Regions from separate parts of the Rossellomorea sp. QJM3NY_18 genome, predicted to be linked through region 2. Evidence: a T-box and tRNA genes for the amino acid it is inferred to sense, from the RefSeq annotation. Region 2 holds a T-box; the other holds one or more tRNA genes.
What was found. A T-box is a leader RNA that pairs with one kind of tRNA and senses whether it is charged. The one in region 2 lies ahead of proS (proline--tRNA ligase), so its partner is inferred to be a tRNA-Pro.

Region 1 (6,402 bases), 980 kb from region 2:
TATTGTTCCATTACGAACAATGGGTTCCCCCATTCGGAAATCTCTGGATCAAAGCTCACTTACAGCTCCCCAAAGCATATCGGTGTTAGTCCCGTCCTTCGTCGGCTCCTAGTGCCAAGGCATCCACCGTGCGCCCTTCATAACTTAACCTAAATTTCGCTTTATCAGCTTTGCTGCTAAATCAAAATTTGATCACTTACTAATTAAGGTTTAAACCCTAAAATGGCGATACTCGGTAATTTCTTGACTATCAATTTATCTTTATCTAGTTTTCAAAGAACAAATCCTTTTTTATCTCGTAAGAGACAAAAAGTTTTGATGGTTGAACCATCAAAACTGAACAAAACTTCGACTGTCAACGTTTTTGTAAATCTTCCTTAGAAAGGAGGTGATCCAGCCGCACCTTCCGATACGGCTACCTTGTTACGACTTCACCCCAATCATCTGTCCCACCTTAGGCGGCTGGCTCCAAAAGGTTACCTCACCGACTTCGGGTGTTACAAACTCTCGTGGTGTGACGGGCGGTGTGTACAAGGCCCGGGAACGTATTCACCGCGGCATGCTGATCCGCGATTACTAGCGATTCCAGCTTCATGTAGGCGAGTTGCAGCCTACAATCCGAACTGAGAACGGTTTTATGGGATTGGCTAAACCTCGCGGTCTTGCTGCCCTTTGTACCGTCCATTGTAGCACGTGTGTAGCCCAGGTCATAAGGGGCATGATGATTTGACGTCATCCCCACCTTCCTCCGGTTTGTCACCGGCAGTCATCTTAGAGTGCCCAACTGAATGCTGGCAACTAAGATCAAGGGTTGCGCTCGTTGCGGGACTTAACCCAACATCTCACGACACGAGCTGACGACAACCATGCACCACCTGTCACTCTGTCCCCCGAAGGGGAAAGCCCTATCTCTAGGGTTGTCAGAGGATGTCAAGACCTGGTAAGGTTCTTCGCGTTGCTTCGAATTAAACCACATGCTCCACCGCTTGTGCGGGCCCCCGTCAATTCCTTTGAGTTTCAGTCTTGCGACCGTACTCCCCAGGCGGAGTGCTTAATGCGTTAGCTGCAGCACTAAGGGGCGGAAACCCCCTAACACTTAGCACTCATCGTTTACGGCGTGGACTACCAGGGTATCTAATCCTGTTTGCTCCCCACGCTTTCGCGCCTCAGTGTCAGTTACAGACCAGAAAGTCGCCTTCGCCACTGGTGTTCCTCCAAATATCTACGCATTTCACCGCTACACTTGGAATTCCACTTTCCTCTTCTGCACTCAAGTTCCCCAGTTTCCAATGACCCTCCACGGTTGAGCCGTGGGCTTTCACATCAGACTTAAGAAACCACCTGCGCGCGCTTTACGCCCAATAATTCCGGACAACGCTTGCCACCTACGTATTACCGCGGCTGCTGGCACGTAGTTAGCCGTGGCTTTCTGGTTAGGTACCGTCAAGGTGCCGCCCTATTCGAACGGCACTTGTTCTTCCCTAACAACAGAGCTTTACGATCCGAAAACCTTCATCACTCACGCGGCGTTGCTCCGTCAGACTTTCGTCCATTGCGGAAGATTCCCTACTGCTGCCTCCCGTAGGAGTCTGGGCCGTGTCTCAGTCCCAGTGTGGCCGATCACCCTCTCAGGTCGGCTACGCATCGTGGCCTTGGTGAGCCGTTACCTCACCAACTAGCTAATGCGCCGCGGGTCCATCTGTAAGTGATAGCTAAAAGCCACCTTTCAACATTTCCTCATGCGAGGAAATGAGTTATCCGGTATTAGCCCCGGTTTCCCGGAGTTATCCCAGTCTTACAGGCAGGTTACCCACGTGTTACTCACCCGTCCGCCGCTGATATCAGGGAGCAAGCTCCCATCAATCCGCTCGACTTGCATGTATTAGGCACGCCGCCAGCGTTCGTCCTGAGCCAGGATCAAACTCTCCGATAAAAGTTTGAATAGCTCTTTAAAAATAAATCTAGAATTAACGTTGACGTATTGTCTTGTTTTGTTCAGTTTTCAAGGTTCAATGTGTAAGTCCTTCTCTCGAAGCGACCCTTACTATGCTACATGATTGTTAACCTGTTGTCAACAACTCTTTAAAAGAAGTTTTGATCAAGTTTTCATATTACGTTGCTCGTTTGCAGCAACAAATAATACTTTATCAGTTAACTTCGTAGAAGTCAACTTCTTTTTATAACTTTCTCAAAAAAAGAGATCGTTGTTCCATTATCTTCAATAAGAAGATAATGGCTCCGCAGGCAAGATTCGAACTTGCGACCGATCGGTTAACAGCCGATAGCTCTACCACTGAGCTACTGCGGAATAATGGAATGGTGGGCCTAAGTGGACTCGAACCACCGACCTCACGCTTATCAGGCGTGCGCTCTAACCAGCTGAGCTATAGGCCCAAAAATGAAATTGGAGCGGGTGAAGGGAATCGAACCCTCATCATCAGCTTGGAAGGCTGAGGTTTTACCACTAAACTACACCCGCGTGAATATTTGGAGGCGGCAACCGGATTTGAACCGGTGATAAAGGTTTTGCAGACCTCTGCCTTACCACTTGGCTATGCCGCCGTTGGCTGGGCTAGCTGGATTCGAACCAACGCATGTCGCAGTCAAAGTGCGATGCCTTACCGCTTGGCTATAGCCCAATATAAAGGGCGACTGATGGGAATCGAACCCACGAATGCCTGAACCACAATCAGGTGCGTTAACCACTTCGCCACAATCGCCATGCTTGAAATTTCTTTGGCAGGGGCAGTAGGAATCGAACCCACACCAAAGGTTTTGGAGACCTTCGTTCTACCGTTAAACTATGCCCCTGTGATATATATTAGTTTTTAAAAACCACCATGCTACTTGGATCATAATGCTCCGCTCCACGTGGTTTAAGGAAGATTATTTCACTCCGCTGTCGCTTCGTAAAAAATCTTGGTGGAGGGGGGCAGATTCGAACTGCCGAACCCGAAGGAGCGGATTTACAGTCCGCCGCGTTTAGCCACTTCGCTACCCCTCCAAATAAAATAAATACTTAAAGGTTCTTAAGTATAAATGGTGGCTCAGGACGGAATCGAACCGCCGACACATGGATTTTCAGTCCACTGCTCTACCAACTGAGCTACTGAGCCAAATATAATATGCATCCTACAAATAGAATGTTGTAGTCCATCGTCCAGCTCTCAGGAAGCCGAATCAAGAAGTTGCTTGAGCCGTATTATATAGGAGATTAAATTTTCAAATGACAATTAAAAGATAAATGGCGGTCCGGACGGGACTCGAACCCGCGACCTCCTGCGTGACAGGCAGGCATTCTAACCAACTGAACTACCGGACCAAAGTTTTTCACGATAGTGAAAATAACTATCCATGCGTGACTCATCAAAGAACATCCTATCTTTAGTCAAAAATGGTATTGCGGGGACAGGATTTGAACCTGCGACCTTCGGGTTATGAGCCCGACGAGCTACCGAACTGCTCCACCCCGCGACGATAAAATATCATTAAGTTTCCACTATCCCATTATGCATCACGCAGATCCACCCCGACTTCAGTAAGCTCATTCAAGCTGCAGCTCAGTCGGTGCGCTGATGTGAACGCTCCGAAGATTATTCGGTCGTGCTCCACCCCGCGACGATAATATTTTTCAAAGAGAAAATGGAGGAGGAAGGGGGATTCGAACCCCCGCGGGCTGTTACACCCCTGTCGGTTTTCAAGACCGATCCCTTCAGCCGGACTTGGGTATTCCTCCGTATAATGGACCCTGTAGGACTCGAACCTACGACCGGACGGTTATGAGCCGTCTGCTCTAACCAACTGAGCTAAGGGTCCTTATAAATCGTACGTTATGTATTAAGTAATAGCGGCGGAGGGGATCGAACCCCCGACCTCACGGGTATGAACCGTACGCTCTAGCCAGCTGAGCTACACCGCCACGAATATAATATGTTTCCCTTTTTAAAAAACATTAAAGTTCGTTTCACTGCCGTGAAATAAACTTGGTGGAGCCTAGCGGGATCGAACCGCTGACCTCCTGCGTGCAAAGCAGGCGCTCTCCCAGCTGAGCTAAGGCCCCAAAGAAGTGGTCGGGAAGACAGGATTCGAACCTGCGACCCCTTGGTCCCAAACCAAGTGCTCTACCAAGCTGAGCTACTTCCCGATATTTGGCGCGCCCGAGAGGAGTCGAACCCCTAACCTTTTGATCCGTAGTCAAACGCTCTATCCAATTGAGCTACGGGCGCAGAATGAAATATAGTTTTTTCAATAAGTAACGTAAGGATAGATATTTTGCTGGTGCAAATTAATGATAGTTATTTTGCTTTCGCAAAAAACTTTGGTGCCGAGGACCGGAATCGAACCGGTACGGTAGTCACCTACCGCAGGATTTTAAGTCCTGTGCGTCTGCCAGTTCCGCCACCCCGGCTAGTTTGGAGCGGAAGACGGGATTCGAACCCGCGACCCCCACCTTGGCAAGGTGGTGTTCTACCACTGAACTACTTCCGCAACAAAAATGGTGCGGGTGAAGGGACTTGAACCCCCACGCCTTGCGGCGCCAGATCCTAAGTCTGGTGCGTCTGCCAATTCCGCCACACCCGCATGAATCTTTGTTTTTCACATCGAAGAAAAACAATGGTAAGATATTTTGCCGAGGCAAAAATCTTTGGTGAGCCATGAAGGATTCGAACCTTCGACCCTCTGATTAAAAGTCAGATGCTCTACCAACTGAGCTAATGGCTCATAAAACCAAATGGTGCCGGCAAGAGGACTTGAACCCCCAACCTACTGATTACAAGTCAGTTGCTCTACCAGTTGAGCTACACCGGCGTGTATAATCGTCTATTAAATTCCGCTTAACGAAAGTAATTCCTCGAAGCAGTTCAAGAAAAGATATTTTGCTGGCGCAAAATTTAATGAAGTTTATTTTACTTTCGTAAAAAACTTGGTGGAGGATGACGGGATCGAACCGCCGACCCTCTGCTTGTAAGGCAGATGCTCTCCCAGCTGAGCTAATCCTCCATATTAATGAGCTATTATTTGTTTGTTAAAAAATTGGTGACCCATACGGGATTCGAACCCGTGTTACCGCCGTGAAAGGGCGGTGTCTTAACCGCTTGACCAATGGGCCGATATTTTGAAAAAATCCCGTTCAAGGACATGTATTACTATATCAATTAATTTCGCAGAAGTCAACTTCTAATTAACAGTTAAAGAACACCTTTTCGGATCTACTAATTATAGCATTTTGTATGCCGAAAAAGAATATACCATATCTTCAAAGAGTATATCAATAGATATTTTTAACCTTCATTAATTTTTTCTGATTCTAATGTTAAATGTGCAGGAGTAGATCTGCAATGTTTTATACTTTCCTAGAAGAGATAGCTTGCATTATTTTAAACAATCGTTTGTTTAGTCGGTTTCCATCTTGTCTTATAAGGGATTTACCCATTAATCAAACGTTTGTTTAATAAATTTTTATAATACTGAATCGATAAACAGATCTCACCCTTTATCACCCAGAGTGAGATCTGTTAGCATAGTGTTATTTCTTCTCAATCACTATAAAACACGTACTATCCGGAAGGCGCGCCGGCTTTCCTGTTTCATCGGTAAGCTCGATTTTATGGGCTAAATGTTCTTCGTATCCTTCTTGCAGGTAATGTTCAAATACCATAATTTCAACCTGACCTCCGAGCGTCGCCTGGATAAATTCCCGAAAGGCAGATGGGGTGAAATATCCGAATTGTTCCTGTACTTCATGGGGGTAAGCTTCTTCTCCCCACGTATACGTATAGAGAAATTCCATCGCATCGTTTACATTGAGAAGGACAGCATTGTCTCCCGCTGAACGATAAGTGATCGACCTCCCCTTGAAGTCCCCAACGTACCTCTTGAAGAAGGAAAGGCCGTGTGCGTCTTTAAAGCGAATGATCCGTTTCTCTTCCACTGGCTCTGTCATGATGCCGTCCCGGATGATGATCCTTCCTTTTGGCCTGAGAGCTTTAAGGGAACTCTTTAAGGTTTGGGCAATGACCCCATGATTGAACTTTTCACCTTCGTACGGGATGTAGGAGAACATCTCATGGAGGATCGACGAGAATACGATCGTGTCGGCCCCTGCCTCCCCGATGTAGTTTTCAAGCTTTAGGGCATCCCCCTGCATGACTTCCCAAGGGGCACTTTCCCTTTGCTTCTTCCGTTTCAGTTCCTCCACCACATTGACGGCAATGTCAATTCCGATGACGGTGGCCCCGGGGTGGTGACGGGTCAACAGGTCCAGCATGACCCCACCCCCCGGACCGATATCAACCATTGTCTTTCCTACAGCGTAATCTGAAATCTTTTTCTTGAAGTCCTGCGAGCTGTTCATATCACTTAGGTAGGTTTGTTCATTGTTCAGCCTGTCGTAAGCATCCT
Region 2 (6,402 bases):
GTGGGTTATGCGGTAAAAAACAAATGAAACCTCCCTGCCCCCTCATCCGTATATACACTATAAACAGAATCACAACCTTGAAAGGGGAACACTATGGGAAACATCTTACTATTTTCATTGATTGTCGGATTGGTCATGGCCTTATTGCTCGTACCGATGGCCGTCATGAAAAAACAAAATAAAAAAGAGGGATACCCATCCTTCCCGGCACTATTTGGAGCCACATTACTCATCACGACCGTTGTGGTATTCCTGTTCTATTACCTCTCGAATCTCGATCAGAACTTCACGAGCATATGGATCCTCCTGATCATTGCATCAGGATTCGGGGCAGCCTTTGCCACGGGGAAAGAACGGATGGTAAAAGGGCTTCTGTTCCTGGCGAGCATCTTCGTCGGTGCTTACTTCCTGACTGCGTTCGTCTTCAATGCTGATGAGAAATTCGAATCGGCGAAAATGGATGTCAAAACAGAGATCCAGGCTTTTGATGAAAAGGAGACGCCTGCAAGCGTACCTCCTCAATTCGCCCGTAATAAAATGAAGAAAGCGTTCGGTCAGGTTCCGAATACAAGTTATTATGAACTCGGCAACCTGCAGATCCAGAAAGTGGACGGTGAGTATGTATACATCGCCCCTGTTGAATTCTCCGGTTTCTTCAAATGGTTCAAAGGGGACGAAACTCCCGGGTACTTCAAGCTGAGTGCAACGGATTCAAACGCCAATCCTAAATTCATCAAAGAAGAAATGGTGTACACACCTTCTTCTTACTTTAATAAAAAAGTGGAGCGACATATCCGTTTGAATTATCCGAAGGAAATTTTCAACGGGGATGTGCAGCTTGAAATCGATGATGATGGAAAACCTTTCTATATCCAGACGTACGGAAACTTCATCTCTGCCCGTAACGGTTTCGATGTGGAAGGAATCGTCCTGGTCGACCCGCAAACAGGGAAGACGAAGTCCTATGCCATCAAAGACGTACCGGCATTCATCGACGGCGCGGTTTCTCCTGAAACGGTCAGCCTTCAGAACAGTTATTTCGGTAACTATGTGAAAGGTTTCTGGAACAGCCGCTTCGGTAAATCGGATGTGAAACTTCCATCAGATGAAGGAACCGAGGCGAATGTGAGCCCTATTTTCGACGAAAATGGTGACATGTACTACTTCACCGATTTCACGTCACCTAAAGAAGGCGTCGATTCCATGCTCGGATACTCCCTGACGAACTCAAGAACGGGAGAAGCAACGTTCTACACAGGAAACCTTGAAGAATCGTACATGGATTCACAAGGAGCCCTGCAAATCATCCAAAAGAAATTCATCGAAAAGAAATGGGACGGCGAAATGCCTGTGCTCTATAACTTCTACGGTGAAGCAAGCTGGCTGACACCGGTGCTTGATGCGAATGGTTTCTTACAGAACTACTTCATCGTATCAGCCGCCAACCCGGAAATCTCAGCTTATGCGAACACGCCGAACCAGGCATTGAAAGCTTATAAAACCGCTCTCCAACGCGGAGGCGGAAGCGTCGACGGCAGCTCGAAAGCCGAGGAAAAGCAAGCAAACGGTACGGTTGTCCGGGTGTACAAAGAAAAATCCGGTGATTACACCGTGGTATCCTTCCTTCTGAACAACGGGAAGAACTACATCGTTTCTTCTGAAAACAGCTTGCTCGCGATCTATCTGAAGGAAAATGACAAAGTGAACGTTACGTATATGGATACAGGAGAAGCCTTCCTCCCTGTAAAAGACATGACGATCGAAGGATTACAACAATAAAGAAAGGCCGGAATCATTAGCTGATTCCGGCCTTTTATCTATTCTCCCGCATTCACATAATACACCAGATTATCCGTCCACTCTCCAAATTCATAAATGAACCCTTTACGTGTGCACTCATACTCCATCCCCACGGCTTCCGCAAGTCGGATTGAAGGCGTATTGTCCAGATTGATATGGGCTTCGATCCGGTGAAAATTCAATTTCACGAATGCCAGCTGAAGGGCTGCCTTCATCGCTTCCTTCCCAAATCCTCGGTTCCAATAGCGATTATGTATCGTGTAGCCCGCCCTGCCCCAGTTAAAGTTGTACCGCATGAGCGTCGAAAAATCGATCGTCCCGATATTCGCTCCATTCTCTTTCAGAAAGATCCCGAGGATATATACCTGATCTCCCTCGATCATTTCGTCATGTTTCTCAAGCATTTCCCTGAACCAGAACTCCGTGCACTCACTCATATCCTGATAGCCGACATCATACTTATGCTGTGACGGGAGCCTGTTCAGATGTTCGCTCAACCAGTTTTCATAATCACTGTTCACAAAAGGTCTGATGACCAACCGTGGTGTTTCGATGGTTAAGTCCTTATGCTTCATCTCTGCGCCTCCCTCTTATGTAATAAGTTAATAGTACCAACCACCTAAGTAGATTGGTAGTTCTTTTCTCAAAATTGTTGTTTTCTTACATAGGAACTGCCAAGGCTCTGTCTATGTGTGAGTGCTATAGATGGTGATGGGAACGGCTTCGCTTTCCAGCGCACGAACGGCCAAGCCTCCTCAGCTTAGCCGAACGGGGTCTCGGCACGCCCGTTTTTCCGCAGAAGTCTACGCCGTTCCACTCACCACCAAAATGAGATATCATGACAGAGCTTACTAGTGAAAAACCGAATAAAATAGTATTTTATTATTCATGTTAAAGTCGATCACTGGATACGATGAAGATTGATGTTCTCAAAAGGTATGGAAGGAAATTTATCCTCCGTACTCTTAGAAATGATTGGAGCGGAAGGTGCTCGACTCCGACGGGAATAGCGGGAAAGTTGAGACCCCACAGGGCGAATGCCCGAGGAGGCTCAACTCACGCCCCGCGGAAAGCGAGCACCTGTAGCGGAAATCAACCACCACTCGCTACCTTACCAACAAATTATGCTAAAAGAGACTTTTCATAAAAAAGGAAGGCGCCTCTCTACGGAGAAACGCCTTCATCGTTATTTCTCATTATTCCACTCTTCCTCTAATTCCTTCTCGATCTCCTCATCGGATAAATACTCCTCATCAAGCTGCTGTACATGCTCGGTGATCCGGTTGAGCTTGGAATGCACGATCCATAGGCTGATTACCACGAATACCATAAAGAAAATAACGATGAGTCCCACATCCATATTAATCGACGCCTCCTTTACCTATATTTATTAAGTAAACATAGAAAAAAGAAGACTTTAGTCAGAAAAAGCCAGAAAGGTCCGAAAGTCCCCTGCTTATGTGGAACTCAATACGCCTTTGCCCAATACACCAAGTGTTTCGCATCCTTTTCACAGCAAACGCATGTATCGGACACCTGCTCCTGTTCAAACGGCATGCATCGTGATGTGGCACTCGTTTCTTCCTTTATCTTATCTTCACAGTCTCGATCTCCGCACCACATCGCTTTGATGAAACCCCCCTTTTCATTCACCGTCGTTTTGAACTCATCAAACGTTTTGGCGATCGTTGTTTTTTCTTCACGGTGTTCTCTCGCTTTTTCCAATAGATTGCGTTGGATGTCTTCAAGCAGTGCTGCTACTTTCCCTTCCAGCTCTTCCAACGTGACCGTGTTTTTTTCACCGGTATCACGTCTCGCCAAAATAACCTGCCCGTTCTCGATGTCCCGTGGACCGACTTCCAAACGGAGTGGGATTCCCTTCATTTCGTACTCATTGAACTTCCAGCCAGGCTTTTTGTCACTGGCGTCAATCCCGACGCGGGCAACACCTGAAAGCTGTGTCTTCAAATTATAGGCAAAATCAAGGACGCCTTCTTTATGCTGGGCAATCGGCACAATCATCAGCTGTGTCGGAGCAATCCGTGGCGGTACGACAAGACCCCGGTCGTCCCCGTGCACCATGATCATGGCCCCGATGATGCGGGTCGTGAGTCCCCATGATGTTTGCTGTACATATTGAAGCTTGCCGTCACGGTCCGTGAACTGGATGCCGAATGATTTTGCAAATCCATCCCCGAGATGGTGGGAAGTCCCCGATTGCAAGGCTTTTCCGTCATGCATCAAACTCTCGATCGTGTACGTATACTTCGCACCGGCAAACTTCTCTTTCTCCGTTTTCTGTCCCTTTATGACAGGAATCGCCAGCATCTCTTCACAAAGCTCTGCGTACACTTCGAGCATCTGAACCGTTTCCTCATGGGCATCCTGATCGGTCTCGTGACATGTATGTCCCTCCTGCCACAGGAACTCAAGCGTTCTGAGGAATGGACGGGTCGTCTTTTCCCAGCGGACCACATTCGCCCACTGGTTGTAGAGCTTAGGCAGATCCCGGTAGGAATGGATGATATTTTTATAATGCTCACCGAATAGCACCTCGGACGTCGGACGCACGCATAGCCGTTCCGCTAGTTCCTCATCACCGCCATGGGTCACCCAAGCGACTTCTGGTGCGAACCCTTCGATGTGATCCTTCTCTTTTTGCAACAGGCTTTCAGGGATGAAAAGGGGCATATACACATTTTCATGCCCGGTTTCCTTGATTTTCCCGTCAAGGGCATCCTTGATGTTTTCCCAAATTGCATATCCGTAAGGTCTGATGATCATCGAACCCCGGACACTGGAATAGTCGATCAGCTCCGCCTTCGTCACGACATCGGTATACCACCGGGCAAAATCTTCATCCATGCCCGTTACATCTTTTACAAACTCTTTAGCCATTTGAGAGCACCTCGTTTTTTTAGTTGGATTGGTTTTAACGGCGAATCCCCGACAGAAACAAAAAAAGCCCTGCTTATCATCAGGGACCATTTCTGGCGATACCACCCTGATTCAAAGCAAAGCTTTACACTCATTCCATGATAACGGTTTCGGACCGCTGATATCTTCATTCGATACAGAACTTAGAGGCAGGTTCAAAGGTTCATCTATGGGAGCTTCTCACCAAATTGGCTCCCTCTCTTAAAAGACAAGATCCCTTTACTGATCCTCTTCAATGTTTCAGTTATTTTAGATGATTATATAGAGATTCTATGGGGGTGTCAATATCTGCTAGAGGGAATAAATTCGGTCCATTTCCCGTGCAAAGAAATCATTACCGTTCCTCGCATCAAAATCTTCCGCTATTTCCTCCGCCACTTCACTCATCACGTCCACGGCAAACCCCGGGCGATGCCCCGCTTCCAGGAGCTTCCTGTGGAGGACGATTGCACTCATATAAAAATAGAACATCCCATACGGGTCTTTCCCGCTGTCGGCATACTCGATGTGACGCTCCAGTACCTTGATGCCCCTGAGAGGTTCCGTTAAAGCAAGAAATCGGATATGCTCGGAGGCCTCAATGAGAAAGTGGGGTTTATCGTAAATGAAAAAGTATCCCTCGGATTGGTAACGTACGGCTTCCTCCACGCGGCCGTCCTCATAATAAGGAAGGAGCAGCTTGCTGTACGTAAGATGCGGAATTTCTCCGCAGCACACTTCTTTGGATAATAACAGCTTTTCGATGGGAGCCGCTTTTTCCTTTTCCCCTGTAAAATAGAAGTACTCAAGCTGTGTCTGATATTCACACGCTTCACAATCCGCCAGGGAATCCCGTTCTGCGGCGAGCCATTTATGATAATAGGCGTGGGCTTCCTCCACTTCGCCAGTCTTCAAAGCCCGTTTATGCTGATGCTGATAATAAGGGCGCAGACTGTATCCGTAGCGGTCATAGGCTTCCTGAAAATCATTGAAAAAAGTCTCCAGGAGCTCCATTTCAATGCCCGGCATCTTCACCAGATGCTCCGCCATCCATTTATAGATCCATAGGAAGCTTTCCACCCAATCCTCCAAGTTCTCTTCATTATCTAAAAAGAATCCGTTGCACCATTCGAAATGATCGAATAATTCCTCATACTCTCCAAGATAGTTGACGGTCCTCATGATTCCGAACCGACAGCAGAATTCCTTATAGAGATCCCCGTCTTTTTGGGCGATGAACAACAGATCCTCCAACCCATCCCACTTCTCAAAGCTCGCTTCTTCCCGACTCATCAATTCTTCCCATTTATCCCAATATTGATCCACCGTCATCTTCATCCGCGAACCCCCTTCATGAGTGCGTTTTTATTTATTATAACATTCTGAATTATAATTTAACTGTTTTTTCCAAGAATTCTTCCTCAGTGCTCCCCATAAAAACAGGGTGACCACGAGCATGACAATCGAACCTGCAACGACGGCACCCCGAACCGACACCCCTTCTGCCCCCACTCCGATCAGGACCGTCAGTAAGATGACGAGGACCCCTTCAAGCAATCCATACAGGCTCCCTACCCGCCCCATGATCTCAACGGGGATATGTTCTTGATAAAAAGTCTCGAACCCTGTTGTCGCAAAGGCCAGGGCAAAGGATAAAAGAGCGAATCCAATCGCAATCGTCAAGAA

Region 1: it has a tRNA-Pro gene. The T-box ahead of proS (proline--tRNA ligase) is inferred to sense a tRNA for this amino acid. The anticodon was not compared.

Annotation. Positions count from the first base shown of each region.
Region 1 covers NZ_CM149659.1:3,923,019-3,929,420, forward strand. Annotated here, with positions in the region: rRNA gene AC0VXY_RS20190 (23S ribosomal RNA) at 1-150, opposite strand, end outside; rRNA gene AC0VXY_RS20195 (16S ribosomal RNA) at 382-1,933, opposite strand; tRNA gene AC0VXY_RS20200 (tRNA-Asn) at 2,234-2,308, opposite strand; tRNA gene AC0VXY_RS20205 (tRNA-Ile) at 2,318-2,394, opposite strand; tRNA gene AC0VXY_RS20210 (tRNA-Gly) at 2,406-2,479, opposite strand; tRNA gene AC0VXY_RS20215 (tRNA-Cys) at 2,489-2,562, opposite strand; tRNA gene AC0VXY_RS20220 (tRNA-Gln) at 2,565-2,639, opposite strand; tRNA gene AC0VXY_RS20225 (tRNA-His) at 2,648-2,720, opposite strand; tRNA gene AC0VXY_RS20230 (tRNA-Trp) at 2,738-2,811, opposite strand; tRNA gene AC0VXY_RS20235 (tRNA-Tyr) at 2,921-3,004, opposite strand; tRNA gene AC0VXY_RS20240 (tRNA-Phe) at 3,041-3,116, opposite strand; tRNA gene AC0VXY_RS20245 (tRNA-Asp) at 3,246-3,322, opposite strand; tRNA gene AC0VXY_RS20250 (tRNA-Met) at 3,401-3,474, opposite strand; tRNA gene AC0VXY_RS20255 (tRNA-Ser) at 3,644-3,736, opposite strand; tRNA gene AC0VXY_RS20260 (tRNA-Ile) at 3,743-3,816, opposite strand; tRNA gene AC0VXY_RS20265 (tRNA-Met) at 3,846-3,919, opposite strand; tRNA gene AC0VXY_RS20270 (tRNA-Ala) at 3,985-4,060, opposite strand; tRNA gene AC0VXY_RS20275 (tRNA-Pro) at 4,068-4,144, opposite strand; tRNA gene AC0VXY_RS20280 (tRNA-Arg) at 4,150-4,226, opposite strand; tRNA gene AC0VXY_RS20285 (tRNA-Leu) at 4,320-4,408, opposite strand; tRNA gene AC0VXY_RS20290 (tRNA-Gly) at 4,414-4,488, opposite strand; tRNA gene AC0VXY_RS20295 (tRNA-Leu) at 4,497-4,581, opposite strand; tRNA gene AC0VXY_RS20300 (tRNA-Lys) at 4,647-4,722, opposite strand; tRNA gene AC0VXY_RS20305 (tRNA-Thr) at 4,734-4,809, opposite strand; tRNA gene AC0VXY_RS20310 (tRNA-Val) at 4,926-5,001, opposite strand; tRNA gene AC0VXY_RS20315 (tRNA-Glu) at 5,036-5,110, opposite strand; gene AC0VXY_RS20320 (class I SAM-dependent methyltransferase) at 5,528-6,402, opposite strand, start outside.
Region 2 covers NZ_CM149659.1:594,315-600,716, reverse strand. Annotated here, with positions in the region: gene AC0VXY_RS03045 (DUF3159 domain-containing protein) at 94-1,779, shown strand; gene AC0VXY_RS03040 (GNAT family N-acetyltransferase) at 1,818-2,375, opposite strand; gene AC0VXY_RS03035 (hypothetical protein) at 2,987-3,160, opposite strand; gene proS (proline--tRNA ligase) at 3,268-4,698, opposite strand; T-box leader at 4,777-4,982, opposite strand; gene AC0VXY_RS03025 (hypothetical protein) at 5,029-6,054, opposite strand; gene AC0VXY_RS03020 (MFS transporter) at 6,082-6,402, opposite strand, start outside.